4 regions of the Roseibium algicola genome follow, and region 1 is predicted to be linked to each of the others. Evidence: predicted binding sites of a transcription regulator. Region 1 holds the regulator's gene; each other region holds the start of a gene.
What was found. The regulator LexA, encoded in region 1, represses DNA repair genes until DNA is damaged. The targets are predictions, from matches to a motif close to TGTTCNNNNTGTGTTCNG.
Positions count from the first base shown of each region.

Region 2: the regulator LexA is predicted to act here: its motif matches at 2,352-2,369, upstream of parE (DNA topoisomerase IV subunit B).
Region 3: the regulator LexA is predicted to act here: its motif matches at 2,068-2,085, upstream of B0E33_RS26820 (single-stranded DNA-binding protein).
Region 4: the regulator LexA is predicted to act here: its motif matches at 2,471-2,488, upstream of B0E33_RS06110 (PA0069 family radical SAM protein).

Region 1 covers NZ_CP019630.1:5,535,705-5,539,870, reverse strand. The annotation lists gene B0E33_RS25680 (acyl-CoA synthetase) at 1-353, shown strand, start outside; gene B0E33_RS25675 (hypothetical protein) at 446-1,249, shown strand; gene lexA (transcriptional repressor LexA) at 1,371-2,081, shown strand; gene B0E33_RS25665 (ComEC/Rec2 family competence protein) at 2,086-4,166, opposite strand, start outside.
Region 2 covers NZ_CP019630.1:5,823,842-5,828,007, reverse strand. The annotation lists gene B0E33_RS26980 (sulfotransferase family 2 domain-containing protein) at 1-126, opposite strand, end outside; gene parE (DNA topoisomerase IV subunit B) at 226-2,271, opposite strand; gene B0E33_RS26970 (tetratricopeptide repeat protein) at 2,860-3,717, shown strand.
Region 3 covers NZ_CP019630.1:5,789,386-5,793,551, reverse strand. The annotation lists gene uvrA (excinuclease ABC subunit UvrA) at 1-1,759, opposite strand, end outside; gene B0E33_RS26820 (single-stranded DNA-binding protein) at 2,344-2,898, shown strand; gene B0E33_RS26815 (hypothetical protein) at 2,960-3,436, opposite strand; gene B0E33_RS26810 (L,D-transpeptidase family protein) at 3,968-4,166, shown strand, end outside.
Region 4 covers NZ_CP019630.1:1,306,451-1,310,616, forward strand. The annotation lists gene moaB (molybdenum cofactor biosynthesis protein B) at 1-420, shown strand, start outside; gene B0E33_RS06100 (glycosyltransferase) at 474-1,169, opposite strand; gene B0E33_RS06105 (substrate-binding periplasmic protein) at 1,538-2,380, shown strand; gene B0E33_RS06110 (PA0069 family radical SAM protein) at 2,536-3,648, shown strand; gene rnhB (ribonuclease HII) at 3,694-4,166, shown strand, end outside.

The sequences.
Region 1 (4,166 bases):
AACAGCGCTACCTCTTCCTGACAGGCCGAGCGTCGGACATGTACATTTCTGGTGGCTCCAACGTCTACCCGAAGGAAGTCGAGGAAGTGCTGCTTACACATCCGGATATTTCCGAGGTCGCAATTCTCGGCATTCCGGACAGGCAATGGGGCGAAGTCGGCCTAGCCGTTTGCGTGGCTGCCCCAGAAAAGTCACCCGACCCTCAGGACCTCAGCGACTATCTGAACGGCAAGATCGCCCGCTACAAGATGCCTGCACGTTATCTCTTCATTCCCGCAATGCCGACAAGCGCCTATGGCAAGATCACCAAGAAACTGGTGCGGGAGCATTTGACCGAGAAAGGCCTGTTGTGAGACGGCCCGCCCCCAGGTCTCTGTCCGACATTCGTCATCCCGGCCCAGCTGCCATCAATCGGCTCCCACATGCCAGATGTCTGGCGAAGCCATTGGAAATCTCCCTGGCAGAGCAAACTCCCTTGCTGGAGGCGCTGGGCCGCTTCGCCACGCACCAAGGACTGAGCTCCGCCGTTCTCGATCTTTCCGGGCTCACGCTCGAAGCATTCGACTTCGTAATGCCTGCCTGCGCAATCGATGACAGACATGCAGCCTGGTACAGCGACACGCACTCCTCGAAAGGCGCAACGCTGGAGTCCGCAGTTGCCATTCTCGGGATACGAGATGGCGAATGGTTCGCTCATGTACACGCTTATTGGCACGAGGAAGAAGTCGAGCACCTTGGCCACTTACTGCCGCATACGCTGAAGGTTGCGCATCAGGGGGCCATCAAAGGGTACGGCCTGCAAGGCGCAGCGTTCGTGGCATCGCTGGATCCGGAAACCGAATTCACGCTGTTTCGTGTGCAACAGGATGACGAACAGTCACGGACAACCGACCACAATGCGCTTATCACCACACTCGCTCCGTTTGCCGACCTGACGGACAGCATCCAAGAACTCGCAAAAGAGCTGAAAGCACCCTCCTACCAAGTCTATGGACTGGGCAGTCTGGCCGGAGCAGCGTTCCGCGATGCCCAGCCGATGACAGGTCTGATTTCCGAGATACTCCTGTCTGCAAACGCTGGCGCGAAACCGGAGCAAGAGCTTTGCGTCCCAATCCGCGCCGTTGATCTCGAAGGTGGACTGCATCGGGGCATTCTAACCGCTGGTGGCGCGCCGACTTTGATCACCTGTGAACTGCTGATCATGACCGGATCGAAGGATGACCTGAATCCGATATCGGAGACGGATTGAATACGGCAACTTGTTCGAAGCCAAGAACAGTAAGAGAACATTTACCCTTGCAGAACACAATGAGAACAGGTACCATGTTCTTGATTTGTACCAGATGTTTTCTCGGTCAGGGGACGCCTACATGCTGACGCGCAAGCAGTACGAACTGCTCATGTTCATTCACGAAAGACTGAAAGAAACCGGTGTGCCGCCGTCTTTCGACGAAATGAAGGATGCGCTCGACCTGCGCTCCAAGTCCGGCATTCACCGCCTGATCACCGCGCTTGAAGAACGTGGCTTCATCCGGCGCCTGCCGAACCGGGCCAGAGCCATGGAAGTTGTTCGTCTTCCGGACTCCATCGCACCCGGCCTGGGTGCTCCACGGCCAAGAGGCAGCTTCTCACCTGAAGTCATTGAAGGCTCACTCGGCAAACCGGAGCCTGAAAAAGCTGCACCGGTGCCGGTGTCCAGTGTTACGGAAATCCCCGTCATGGGCCGCATTGCAGCCGGTGTGCCCATCGAGGCCATTCAAACACACAGCCATTCCATCACAGTGCCGCAGGACCTTCTTGGTCGCGGGGAACACTACGCGCTGGAGGTTCGTGGTGATTCCATGATTGAGGCCGGCATTCTGGACGGTGATACCGTTCTTATCCGCCGGACCGACAGCGCCGACAGTGGCGACATCGTGGTTGCACTTGTGGACGATGAAGAAGCCACCTTGAAGAGGCTGCGCAAGAAAGGCGCTTCCATCGCTCTTGAAGCAGCCAACCCGGCTTATGAAACCAGGATCTTCGGTCCCGGCCGCGTTCGTGTTCAGGGCCGCCTCGTTGCCCTGTTTCGTCAGTATTGACCAGTCACTCCTCTGCGCGCGCTTCGGTCACCGAGGCGCGCTCGGCTAGACGCAGGCTGTCTCTCGTTACCGTACCCTGGTGATGCCAGGGGCGCGGTGGGTCCGGGATGGCAGACTTCAGTTTCTCGATTTTCAGATTTTCGTTTGGCGGATGGCCCGGTGCACCGGCTCCGCTCGTAGCATTTGCGGCCTGGCTGAAATCACCGGGCGATAGCCAGATGGAGACGGCACCACGTTCGGTGCGCGTACCGTGATCCAGAACGAGGGTTGCGCCGCAGCTCTCCGGAGCGACAAGATCGGTCACGACCAAATCGGCATATCGGCAATCCAGCTGAAACGCTTCAAATGTCTTTGGCTGCGCGATTGCAAAAAAGGATCGCTTGCCATCCAGCCGTTCTGCGTCCTCTGAATTGACGTAGGCCCTGATGACACAACCGTCGTCATCGCAATTTCTTTGAGGCGATTTCATCTTGCGCGACAAGATCGCATCATTCCTCACTCCTTCCGACTGCAGCCATAGATCACTTGCAAACGATCTCCCCCTTGCTGCGTATCGCAAAGTTCCCGTTTCATCGCGGGCAGCTATTCGAGAGCCGCTTGCAGCAATCTGGATATCGGGAGGCCGGCTGGTAAGAACAATCAATATTCCTGCGACGAGAGGCACTCCGGCGAGCACACGCTTTCTGCCAGGCACCAACAATCCGGCAAACAATGCTGATAGCAACAGCAACGCAGCAGCCCCGTCGAGCCTTCCGGAAGTTCCGCTGCCGGCATCGAGGGCTGCGGTAAAGGAAGCAACCTTCAACAGAAGTGAAACGCCTAGAGACATGACAGCCAGAGGGAGAGCTGCAAGGCCGAAGGGCATCAGAACGAATGCAAGTACTCCCATCGGCATCACAACAAGTGAAAACACCGGCATTCCCAGCAAGTTGCCGACTAAGCCGTAGGGCGCGATGCGGCTGAAGTGATGAGCTCCTATAATGCCGGTCGCCAGCCCCGCGACCAATGCGGTGACGAACAACCCTGCAACCCACTTGCCGAGGTAAAGACAAGTCGCCATGCCCCATCCGGACACTCTTTCACCAGATGACAGGGAACGATCTCGCTGCCGCCACAGGTCATAAACGGCAACGAGGCAGATCACGGCAGCGAAGGACATCTGGAAGCCGGGAAAAAACAACCTCTCAGGAGCAATCAGCAAGAGCACGAGGCCAGCCAACGCTACGCTTCGCAGGGTCAGGCCGCGCCGCCCCACCAGAATTCCGACAAAGACAATCGCAATCATCAGGAACGAGCGTTGCGTCGCAACCGCACCACCGGACAGAAGCAGATAAATAACGGCAGCACCAAGGGCTGAAAGTGCAGCCCATTTGTGCACCGGCCACCTGAGCGTCAGGACAGGCACCAACGAAAAGAGCAGCAAGACCGCGCCATAGGCGCCGCCGGCAAAAAGCGCCATATGCAGTCCGGAAATTGCAAGAATGTGAGCCAGTCCGGCGGCCCGCAAGATCTCTTCCTGCTCTTCGGTTATTCCGCTGCGGTCTCCAACCAGAAGAGCAACGATCAGTGCTGTCTCCGGTCCTTCCGAAAGATTGGCCCTGATACGCTCCGCGAGGTCTATTCGAAGCTTGGAAACGGCAACGGCCGGGCGAAATTCATTTCCAACGTCCTCAGTATCGATGACCTCGGGGGACCCGAAACTGAAACCCGTCGCTCCAATCTGCTGAAAGAAGGCCCGGAAGGAAAAATCGTATCCTCCTGGAAAGACGGGACCTGCAGGAGGAAACAGCCGCGCACTGACGCTCACGGTGCGCCCCACTTCAATGTCGCTTCCTGCCGGAACGCGCAAGCGCACCTTAACGGGGAACTCGCCTTCCTCGACAGGACGCCCATTGACCGTGGATACGGCCAGCACGATCCGGTGACCAGCTGCCCCGCTGTCAATCTCTTCTATGTAGCCAACAAGATCCGCGTTCATCTGTTCGGCAAGGCGCGGCGCCGAAACATATGCCGTGCGAAGACTGGAGGCTGCCAGTCCGGCAAAGAATGCCAGGAAGAGAACGACGGAAACCGCCACCGTGCCGC
Region 2 (4,166 bases), 290 kb from region 1:
CAGAAGTTGAAAAGCAGGTTCTGCGATACGGGCAAAGGCGATCTTGTGCTTGGGAAAAGCCAGGAAGACATGATTTCGCAAGGGGCGAAGCCGTCTGTCCAGTATCGAATACATCCGGTTTAACATGCTACGTTTCCGACCGGTCAAATAGGCAGCGCGGGCAAAAATATACGCCCGCCCAACCTCTTCAAAAAAAGATATAGATCAAAATACCTGCTGTTGCGGCTAAATATCAAGATCCTCAGCGAATTCAGCGTTGTCCTGAATGAACCGGAAGCGCGCTTCCGGCTTGTTGCCCATCAGCCGTTCAACTGTGTCGTTGGTGTCTGTTACAGCTTCTTCTTCGACAACGACCTTCAGCATGGTCCGCTTGGACGGATCCATCGTCGTTTCCTTCAGCTGAGCCGGCAACATTTCACCCAAACCCTTGAAACGGCCGATTTCCACCTTGGATTTACCCTTGAAGACGGTGTCCATCAATTCGTCTTTATGGGCATCGTCGCGTGCATAGAGGGTCTTCCCTCCCTGGCTGAGACGATAGAGTGGTGGCACGGCCAGGAAGAGATGGCCGCCACGGATTAGCTCCGGCATTTCGCGGTAAAAGAAAGTAATCAAAAGTGATGCAATGTGGGCGCCGTCGACGTCAGCATCCGTCATGATGACGATCTTCTCGTACCGCAGGTCACTTTCCCGGTATTGGGAGCGCGTGCCGCAGCCAAGGGCCTGGATGAGATCGGCGAGCTGCTGGTTGGCAACGAGTTTGTCGCGGCCGGCGTTTGCGACGTTCAGGATCTTGCCGCGCAACGGCAAGACGGCCTGGTTGGAACGGTTGCGCGCCTGTTTGGCCGAGCCACCTGCCGAGTCACCCTCCACGATGAAGAGTTCGGTGCCATCGGACTGGTTTGCCGAGCAGTCGGCAAGTTTGCCCGGGAGGCGCAGCTTGCGCACAGCTGTCTTGCGGGCGACGTCTTTTTCCTGGCGACGGCGCAAGCGCTCATCCGCGCGATCGATAACCCACTCCAGAAGCTTGTTTGCCTGGTTGGGGGAGGCTGTCAGCCAATGGTCAAATGCATCACGGACAGCCGTCTCCGCAATGCGCGTGGCTTCGTTGGTCGCCAGTTTGTCTTTGGTCTGGCCGACGAATTCAGGCTCACGGATGAAGACGGACAGCATTCCGCCGGCTGATGTCATCACATCATCGCCGGTGATGATGGATGCCTTCTTGTTGTTTGTCAGTTCGCCATATGCCTTGAGGCCGCGCAGCAGGGCATATCGAAAACCCGCTTCGTGAGTTCCGCCTTCCGGTGTCGGCACGGTGTTGCAGTAGGAACTGACAAAGCCGTCGCCGGCAAACCAGCTCACTGCCCATTCCACGGACCCGTGTTTGCCGGCGTTGTCGGTGCGGCCGAAGAACACGTCGTCGACGACACGGCGTTCCTTGGTCAGTCTCTCGTTGAGAAAGTCGCGAAGACCGCCGGGGAAGTGAAACACGGCCTCAGCCGGTGTCTCGTCCTTTTCAGACAGCAATTCAGGTGCGCAGTGCCAGCGGATCTCGACACCGCCAAAGAGATAGGCCTTGGACCGTGCCATCTTCAAAAGGCGCGCCGGGACAAATTTGGCGCCTTTGCCGAAGATTTGATCGTCTGGTTTGAAGCTGACCTGGGTCCCGCGTCTGTTCTGGGTATCGCCAACCAGCTCGAGAGGACCCTGGGCGTGACCGCGGCGGAAAATCTGGCGATAGAGCTTGCGGCTGCGTGCGACCTCTACAATCAGTTCCTCTGACAGCGCATTGACCACGGAAATGCCGACACCGTGCAGACCGCCAGAGGTCTCATAGACCTTGCTGTCGAACTTGCCGCCCGCATGCAGCGTCGTCATGATCACTTCGAGTGCGGACTTGTCCTTGAACTTCGGGTGAGGGTCGACAGGAATACCGCGGCCGTTGTCGGTGATCGTCAGATAGCCATCGCTGGAAAGCGACACGTCGATCCACGTCGCATGGCCGGCAACCGCCTCATCCATGGAGTTGTCGATCACTTCGGCAAAGAGGTGATGCAGCGCCTTTTCGTCAGTGCCGCCGATATACATGCCTGGCCGGCGCCGAACCGGCTCGAGCCCCTCGAGAACCTCGATGTCGGCCGCCGAATAATCGTCGCTGACCGCGACAGGCGCAACGGGACGCGGCTTTTGCGGAGCTGGGGCGGGCTCATCTCGTATCATTGGGGCAGAGACCGCCGCGTTGCCTGCAAACAGATCGTCTTTTGCGCTCATTCCGTATCGCCTGATGGGTCTTGGGTCATAGTTTCTACAAACTCAGCGCTGTTACCTACACCGAATCATGTCTCAGTTTGAAGGACAAAGATAGAACGGCAAAGGTAATTGGCCAAAAGCCCCCGTTTTCAACAGCCAGGGGCCCAAAAAACCGATCTGGAAACACATCATCAACCCGCCTGTGTTGAAATAAGGGTCTTGAATGGGAGAGGGGCGGTCACAATATGTGCCAATTCCGCAACAGTTACTGACAGAGTCATTTGCAGGGCCCCGGTTTGCCGCCGTTGCCCCTGTTCGGCCATGTTTGCCCGTCACCCGTTACGCTAATGTCTGGGACGACCAGATCGGGATCAACTCCTGAAGTGGTTCACAGTCCGGACAAAAGTGTCAGGAAATGGTCTTATTTCGGCGTCGTATGGCCCAACTTAAGACGAAATGATCGGCCAATTTAGGCCACTCCGAAACAGTGGGTCCCGCAGGCATATGCTTTTGGGACCAAAGAGACAGCAAATGCGCTTGGCGCGGACAAAAAACAAGAAAGTCCGTCGGGGATCTGTTTCGTTGCCGACGGATAATAGTGTGACTGGGATGCCTAAGAACAGCACAAAGCTTCAACGCATGGGAAGAGCCGGAACCGTGCTCGGTGCGTTGATCCTGATCGGCCTGACAGGGCCCGTGGCCGCCTTTGACGGTCAGCCGGCGCCTGCACGGGCGATCGGTCCGAACGATCTTTCCCCGTCTGAAGCACTGCGGGCCGGTGCCCGCCAATATTATTCCGGCGACAAGGCCGCTGCGCTTGGGTCGCTGCAGTATGCCGCCGAAAACGGTCAGCCCATGGCCGCCTGGAAGCTGGGCGAAATGTATGCCTCCGGCGACGGCGTCAAGGAAGACGACCTCAAGGCGTTCGAATATTACAGTCAGATCGTTCGTGAGCACGGGGAAGATCGCCCCGATGCACCGGATGCTCCCTTCGTCTCAAGCGCTTTCGTTGCGCTCGGTTCCTACTATCTGAACGGCATCGACGGCGCTGTGCCCAAGAATGAATCACGTGCCCGTCAGATCTTCACGCATGCCGCGTCCTATTTCGGCGATGCCGATGCCCAGTATGAACTTGGCCGCATGTACCAGGAAAACAACAGCCGCATGGCCGTTCGTTGGTACAATCTTGCCGCGCTCAAGGGGCACGTGGGTGCCCAGGCACGCCTTGGTGAAACGCTCTATGCACTCGGTACGTCGGACAAGAAAAAAGCTCGCGGCCTGATGTGGATGACCGTTGCCCGGGAACAGGCCAAGGGAACGGATGCCAGCTGGATCCATTCCATGCACGAGCAGTATTTCGCGGTTTCGCCCGAGCCTGTCAGGCAGATGGCCAGATCAATGGCTGACGGATGGTTGAAGCAAAATCGCCCGGACGTGCTCACCGCACAGCAGTTGCCCGCACAATAACCTCAAGCTCATAGAGACCGATCTGAACACCATGTGGGTGTGATCGTCCGTCTTCAATGGCTCTCGCACATGCCGTGCCAACTCTGCTCCGGTTCGAAGCAGGAGCGTGCCAGGGTTTCAGAAAATCTGCGTTATCTGGCGAGTGATCTTCAACCTGACGGATAAGTTGGTTTTGTGGGACGCTTGGTCGTGAATTTATCGATCGCAGGGCTTTGAATTTGGGTCAGTGGGCAAGGCGCGTTGCTGATCTGCCAGGACGTGTTGTTCAGCACCATTTCACATGTCGCCATTCGCAGCCCGGATGGGCTCTTCAGGCAGATAGATTCACCTACGCCGTATTTCTCGCCCTGGTATCGGCAGGTACAAGAGACGTCTTGCGCCCGAGCCGCGCTGCCTGACCCAAGAACCAGACCCAAAATCAGTCCGAAAAACAACCATGCGGTAACAGT
Region 3 (4,166 bases), 250 kb from region 1:
GTCCGACGTCGACAACGTAATCGGCAGTCAGCACCGCGTCTTCATCATGCTCGACCACAATCACCGTATTGCCGAGATCGCGCAGGTGTTTCAGCGTTTCCAGAAGACGGGCGTTGTCGCGCTGATGAAGGCCGATGGACGGCTCATCCAGTACATAGAGAACTCCTGTCAGCCCCGAGCCGATCTGCGAGGCGAGGCGGATACGCTGGCTTTCGCCACCTGACAGTGTTCCGGAAGAGCGGGACAAGGTGAGATATTCAAGGCCAACGTCATTCAGGAACTTCAGCCGCTCGCGAATTTCCTTCAGGATGCGGCCTGCGATTTCGCTCTGTTTGTCGTTCAGTTGCTCCGGCAGGGCTTCAAACCAGAGGCTTGCATCGCGAATGGAATGTTCGGTGATCTGACCGATATGCCTGCCGGCGATCTTGACGGCAAGCGCTTCCGGCTTCAGACGGAACCCGCTGCAAGCCGGGCAGGCATGATCGGATTGAAACCTTGCCAGTTCCTCGCGAACCCAGGTGGATTCTGTCTCGCGCCAGCGCCGCTCGATATTGCCGATTACACCTTCAAAGGTCTTTTCTGTCCGGTAGCTGCGGACGCCGTCATCATAGACGAATTCAATCTTCGCATTGCCGGTTCCATGAAGGATTGCCTCGCGCACTTCCGAAGGAAGATCCTTCCAGGGCGTTGCCATGGACACCTTGAAATGACTGCAGAGTGCTTCCAGCGTCTGGGCATAATAAGGTGATGTCGACCCTGTCTTCGCCCACGGCAGGACAGCTCCTTCGCGCAGGGAAAGCGAGTGGTCAGGAACAACCAGGTCTTCTTCAAAGGCGAGTGTCGTTCCAAGGCCATCACAAGTGGGGCAGGCACCGAAGGGATTGTTGAACGAGAACAAACGCGGCTCGATCTCCGGAATGGTGAAGCCGGATACCGGGCAGGCAAATTTTTCGGAAAAGATCATCCGTTCCGGGTTGCCGTTCTCGTCGGTCTTGTCGGCAAATTCGGCAATTGCAATGCCATCGGCAAGTTTCAGCGCCGTTTCCAGTGAATCGGCAAGCCGACCGGAGATATCGTCACGCACGACGATACGGTCCACGACGACGTCGATATCGTGCTTGAATTTCTTGTCGAGGGCAGGGGCCTCGGAAATCTCATGGAAGGTTCCGTCGATCTTGACGCGCTGGAAACCCTTCTTCATCAGCTCGGCAAGTTCCTTGCGATACTCGCCCTTGCGGCCGCGAACCATCGGCGCAAGCAGGTAGAGGCGGGCACCTTCTTCCAGCTCCAGAATGCGATCGACCATCTGGCTGACGGTCTGGCTTTCGATCGGCAGACCGGTGGCGGGGGAATAGGGAACGCCGACACGCGCAAACAAAAGGCGCATGTAATCGTAGATTTCCGTAACCGTTCCGACCGTGGAGCGCGGATTGCGGGACGTGGTCTTCTGTTCGATGGAGATTGCCGGCGACAGTCCGTCGATCTGGTCGACGTCCGGTTTCTGCATCATTTCCAGGAACTGACGCGCGTAGGCGGACAGGCTTTCCACGTACCGCCGCTGACCTTCTGCATATATGGTGTCGAAGGCGAGGGACGACTTGCCTGAGCCGGACAGGCCGGTCATGACAATCAACTTGTCGCGGGGCAGGTCCAGGTCGACGCCCTTGAGGTTATGCTCCCGTGCGCCACGGATGCTGATGACCCGTGTTGGGTCCGCCTTCCAGGCTTCTTCCGACTGCGATCCCTTGGCTGTCTTCATTGTCGTTCTTCCTGACCGCATGCGTCGCACAAAGCCGATTGTTGCTCGCGCATACGCTAAGATGGTCCATTGCCGATGATGTCTGTTTGCCCCGATATAGCAGTTTCGGGCGGAGCTTCCAGTGAGGCATTTTCAATATCGTGCCTGAGGCACTTGTCGATGCGATGCCTGATTGAATCGCTTTTACAGAAATGATAAGAACAAAACAAGTACATTGACGATTGCCGCGTCAGGAGCCGAGCAGAAATAGGTGACCGAAACCTCGCAGTTCATGAGATAATGTCCTGACAGAAAAATCGGGGCTTGATTGGAACAAAAGTGGAGCAAATTGTAACTTGGCGCAATCAAGGATTGTGTCTGTCGATTTTGCTCGAATTTTAGGCGGATGAACCAGGCGGCAGTTTGTGAGTTGCCTTGTGGAAAATGAGTGAAGCCTGGCGAAAATAGCGGCGAAGCTGTTGGCGTGCCGTTAGGGTTCTGGTTTCTAGCAGCAAAGCTTGCAACGTTGACCGTTTATCGACACGTGCCGGAGAAGCACACGAACATCGTCGGCGGGGTCAACGAAAAACAAACAGGAGTTCAGTATGGCGGGCAGCGTCAACAAAGTAATTTTGGTCGGCAATCTGGGAGCAGACCCGGAAATCCGCCGTACGCAGGATGGCCGCCCGATCGCCAATCTCCGGATTGCGACGTCGGAATCCTGGCGCGACCGCAACACCGGTGAGCGTCGTGAAAAGACGGAGTGGCACCGCGTCGTGATCTTCAACGACGGTCTTTGCAAAGTTGCGGAGCAATATCTGCGCAAGGGATCAAAGGTTTATCTCGAAGGCCAGCTTCAGACCCGCAAATGGCAGGATCAGTCCGGTCAGGACCGGTACTCCACCGAGATCGTGCTGCAGGGCTTCAACTCCAACCTGACCATGCTTGACGGTCGCGGCGAAGGTGGCGGTGCATCCGGCGGTCTTCCCGATTACGGCAATGACTCACAAGGCGGCGGCGGAGGTGGCTTCGGCGGCGGCGGTTCCGGTTCCGGCGGGAATTTTGGTGGTGGCTATGGCGGCGGTTCCAGCAGCGGTGGCGGTTACGGCGGTCCGTCCGGTGGCGGTGGCGGCCCCATGGACGACGAAATTCCGTTCTGACCTTTTACTGCCCTACCGGGTGCGGTCCCATGCTTTGGGGCCGCGCACCAGGGTATGTTGATCAACCGCCGACGTTTGGGTCGTAAGGCGTGTTCGGGTCATCAACGCCGTCGTAATATTCCTTCGCACTGCCGAGACCACAGTGATAGACGGCTTCTTCTGCGCGTGTGTCGCCACCCGTAATCGGGGCGCCGTTGTGATGCGCGAATTCATGAATGATGGTGGCCAGCACCATCCACCTGCCCATTTTAAAGGCCCGGTCACCAACCGCGATTTCCCCGGAAGGAACGTGGATTTCCCCATGTAGCGGTGAAATGGTCGGTCCGTAATTCACCCAAATCGAGCTGTCGTTGATCATGTCCGACAAGCTTCGCCCCTTGGGTAGCGTCCGGAAATAGGCATTACATCCCGGGTTGTTCTTGACCATTTTGAAAAGCTTGTTTCTGGCCCACTTCAGCTTTGAATACTGGGAAGAGTTGAAACTTGTGTATTTCCAGATCGGTGACGAATGGTCACCAACATTGAATTGAAACGGCATTTGGCTCTCCGGTAATGTCTCACGTACTCGTGAAGCCGTAGATACGCCTATGATGAAGAAGGTGGCGTGATGCCAATCACGCGAGGTTGTTTTTCCAAACAGCCGCAGTTCTGCCGTTTCTGGCACCGTGATGGTGGGCAGCTGTACTGTCAGCAACGAGGCAAAATCGTCACAGTCGGCTGATTTCAAACCTGTGTAGGACGGCGCCCCTTAACCATCTGATGAACCCTGTTATAGTATCAAACGGTTTACGGGCGCAGTTTCCGGGAATCGGGTCGCGGGGCCCGGTTGCACGGTAACTGCGTTGCCATATCACGCTCGGATGTAGAACATCCTCGGCGGATATGCCGAACAGCCTTCGATCCTTGCAGGGACGCAATAAAACCCTGGTGACTTGGGCAAGGCGTCAGGTTCGAAAAGATTTAAAATAAGCGGGTTTAGACAATGCGAGCGAATGCAATGGCACTGAGCGAATGTACCAGGAAAAAACCGAAACGTTCTGTCCTGGGGACGTCCCTCAGGGCTGGCTTGATGGCGACGGTGCTTTTTTCCGGTTTTAACCTGGTCTCGGTAGAGCCTGCTTCCGCGCAGGGGTTGTTCCAGCGTCTGTTCAATCCGGAAGCGCATCGCCGACAGCAGGAGCGTGAGCGCCAACAGGATCTTAGCAAGAAGGTCGTTACCGCAAAGGTCTCTGCGCCGCGCTACCTCAATTACACGGCCGACAGCTGGA
Region 4 (4,166 bases), 1.9 Mb from region 1:
GCGGACAGGCAGATCGTCACCGACGACGTTCCGGCCATTCAGGCGGTCGTCAAAAGCTGGATCAATGACAAGGGCGTGGATGTGATCGTCTCGACCGGCGGCACCGGCTTTACCGGCCGTGACGTGACACCGGAGGCTATGGAGCCTCTGTTCGAAAAACGCATGGACGGCTTTTCAGAGGTCTTTCACCGGATCTCCTACGACAAGATCGGCACCTCCACGATCCAGTCCCGTGCGACCGGCGGCGTCGCCGGGGCGACTTATATTTTCGTGCTGCCCGGTTCCCCAGGCGCCTGCAAGGACGCCTGGGACGGTATCCTGAAATGGCAGCTGGACTATCGTCACATGCCCTGCAATTTCGTGGAGATCATGCCCAGGCTGGACGAGCACCTGAAGCGCGGCAAGCTGCGGGAGGCGTGAGCGCCACCACACCGAAGAAGAGCGTCTCCGCCCAGAACCGTGCAGTGCCTTGTTCAGCCGTGCAACTTGACGGCAACACTTGCTGGAATGCGCAGGGTACCGACGCAAAAGCGTGCGAAGGCCTGGCGGAACCTGGAAAACATCCCTTCCCGCTCGGGTTCACCCGAAGAGACGGCGGCAGCCCGCAGGAACACCATCCGCCCGCGTCCGATACGCTTGGCGATATCGAGATCTTCCAGCTCCGGCAGCGGCCGATGGCCGCCGAGCTTCTGATAAAACTGTCTGGAGATCAGCAGGCCCTGGTTACCGTAAGGCATGCCAAGCAGTTGAGACCGCAAGGCTGCAAAAGACTCGCTTACCCGCGCACTGAGCCCGAAAGCCTCATAGCGAAGGCGGAAGCTTGCGGCGGTCCGTGGACCGTTGGAGGCACGGGCTGCCCGCTCGATGAAGGCCTGGGCCTCATGATGCCAGCCGCTTTCCAGAAGCGTTTCCGGCCGCAGGAACAATAGCCAGTCGCCCCGGCTCGCCATGGAGGCGCCATAGGCAAGGCGTTCGCTGCGGGAAGCATTGCCCCGGCTGATCCAAACACACCCGGCCGCGTCGGCAACCTTCTCGGTATTGTCCGACGAACCACCATCGACCACGATAACTTCGCGGATAACGCCCTCTGCAGCTGCCGGCACCAGGGCCGAAAGCGCGTGAACGAGCTCGGTTTCGGAATTTCTTGTCGCAATGATGATGCTGATCATGATCTCAAGTTTTACATGATTTTTTTCAAAGTGCGAGTGTCGGTGACGAAGCGGGAGCTGTTTTTTGTTGGGGCTCTTAACAAACTCCAATAATCGGTCACCAACCTTCGCGATATATATCGCCAGGTAATGTCTACTTTGGTTGCATGAAAAGAAAAGACCGGGCGAAAGCTGTAGCAGTACCTCTTTCACATTTGTCATAGGGCCGTGAAAAGTTGCTCCAGTGTGAAACCGATCGGTATCCATTTGACGGTTTTCAGGAAAATAGCCCCTCTCTGGCAAATGGAAGTGCCGGATTTCATGTTATCTTAAGAGTGCATACCAAAGCTGAAAGCTCTTACTTCGACCAGAACCCAAGCGATCGCGCCATGACGACACCCGATCAACAGCCAACTTCAGGCGCAGGATACCTGACGCAGACGCTCAGTCGGATTTTCACGGGGCTCGCCGGGTTTGTTCTGTCCATGGCTTTGCTGGCCGGGACAGCATCGGCCCGAGACCTCGTGGTGCTGGCAACCCCGGAAGAGCCATACAAGTTTCTTGAAGATGGGGTGTACAAGGGTATCGACGTCGAAGTTCTCGATGAAGTCATGCGCCGTCTCGGCCTTTCCTATTCGCTGGAACTGGTCGAATCCGGAACCCGCATCCAACAGGAAGCGCGCGCCGGACGGGCGGACATGCTGCTATTGTTTTCCAAGAAGCCGGACCGGATGGAGTACCTGAACTATCCGGACGAAAGCTACATCGACATCAGCTGGAGCTTCTTCATCCGCGCCGAAGATGCCGGGACAATCCGTTTCGAAGGTTACGACGACCTGAAGGGGCTGCAGATCGGTATCACGCAGGATTTCGCCTATACGCCGGAGTTCCTCAACGCCGGCCTCGACTTTCAGACGGTCGCCAGCAACAATCTCCAGATCGGCATGCTGCTGGCAAAGCGTGTGGATGCCGTTCCCATGAACACCATCAGCACGCTCTACGAGGAAAAGAAGGCCGGGAGGCTGGACCAGTTGGCGACGTTACCGCTGCCGCTGATAACGAAGCCCTACTACAACGTCTTTGCCAAAGCTTCGACCTACCCGGACATCGAAAGCCTTCCCGGACGCTACGACGAAACCATTCGCGAGATGCAGTCCGACGGGACGCTGGATGCGATCCTGATCAAATACCTTGGTCGCCGGCCAGGTCACGATGATCGTGGCGGTTCCTGAATTCCGGCCTGGTCTGCAGTCCACCATCTTTTGAAGGTCAAATCCCACAAGGTGTAAACAGCATCTTGCGTCGCGTTGGCGTCGTGATAATGTTCTTGTTATGTTCCATTTCGTAACCTGGACGTTCTCGCGTGCCCTTCAGTCCCCCCGATGAAATTTCACTACCAGCCGACGCAGCCGGCCTTGTACCCGATGTCCGCTCCGTTGCCGAGCACAGGCGGCGGGGACGCGCGGCTGCGCTCAATGCCTCCGGCCGCTTCGAGAAATTAACTCGTGAATGTTTCGACGATGGCTGGGAAACGCTTGAAGACCTGCCGCCGCTGAAAACCCAGGTGCAGGAAGAGCGTGCGCGCACAATCATCACCCGAAACGAGTCGCCGGATATTTCCTTCGACCGCTCGATCAATCCGTACCGGGGCTGCGAACATGGATGCATCTACTGTTTCGCCAGACCGAGCCACGCGTTCATGGGGCTGTCTCCAGGCCTGGATTTCGAAACCAGGCTGTTTGCCAAACCCAATGCCGCACAGTTGCTTGAACGTGAACTTTCCCGCCCCGGTTATCAGCCGCGCGTGATCGCCATCGGCACCAATACTGATCCCTACCAGCCGATGGAACGCGGCTACAAGCTTATGCGTGAGATCCTGGAAGTGCTGGACAATTGCTCCCACCCGGTTGCGATCGTAACCAAGTCAGCCCTGGTCACGCGAGATATCGACATTCTGTCGAGGCTGGCAGAACGAAATCTGGTGAAGGTTGCCTTGTCGGTCACGACGCTCGACAAGAAGCTCTGCCGGGCCATGGAGCCGCGTGCGTCTGCACCCCACAAAAGGCTTGAGGCCGTCCGGGCTCTCTCCGACGCGGGCATTCCCACGTCCGTAATGATGGCGCCTGTGATCCCAGCCCTGACAGACAGCGAAATTGAAAACGTTCTGGAAGCGGCAGCCGAGCATTGCGCGACGGAGGTCGCCTACATCCTTTTACGGCTTCCCCTGGAAGTGTCGGAACTCTTTCGGGACTGGCTGCTGCGAGAGCGTCCGGACCGTTACCGCCATGTGATGAACCTGATCCGCGCCATGCGCGGCGGCAAGGACTATGACGCCAAATGGGGCGAGCGCATGCGCGGGAGAGGTCCGTATGCCGACCAGATTGCCAAACGGTTCTCGCTGGGAGCGAAACGCCTTGGCCTCAATCTGCGTCGCCGAAAGCTCAACACCGAGGCCTTCGTCCAGCCGCAAAAAGGCGGTGTGCAATTGGACCTGTTTTGACGCAAGATCTTGAGAAACTTGCTGCCGGACGGCAGGGTGCAGTTCATGACGTTCAGCCCTTCCCTCTTTGACCTTGCCTTTCCCGATAGCCCGGACCTTGTGATCGAGCGTAAGCACGCGAAATCCTTTGACGGTCGGCTCTGCGGCGTAGACGAAGCCGGTCGCGGCCCCTGGGCCGGGCCCGTGGTCACGGCCGCGGTTATCCTGGATTACGACCGGGTACCGCTTGGCCTCAATGATTCCAAGAAACTGACCGAAGCCCGGCGCGAAGAGCTTTTCGAGCAGATTGTTGCTACAGCCCATGTCTCGCTCGCCAGCGCTTCACCGGCAACGATCGATGCTGTCAATATTCGCACCGCAACCCTTTCGGCCATGATGCGAGCCGTCAATCACCTGCCTCTGGTTCCCGACTACGTTCTTGTCGACGGCCGCGATGTGCCGCATGGGCTGCGTCAGGCCGGGCAGGCATTGATCAAGGGAGATGGCCGCTGCCTGTGCGTTGCGGCTGCCTCTATCGT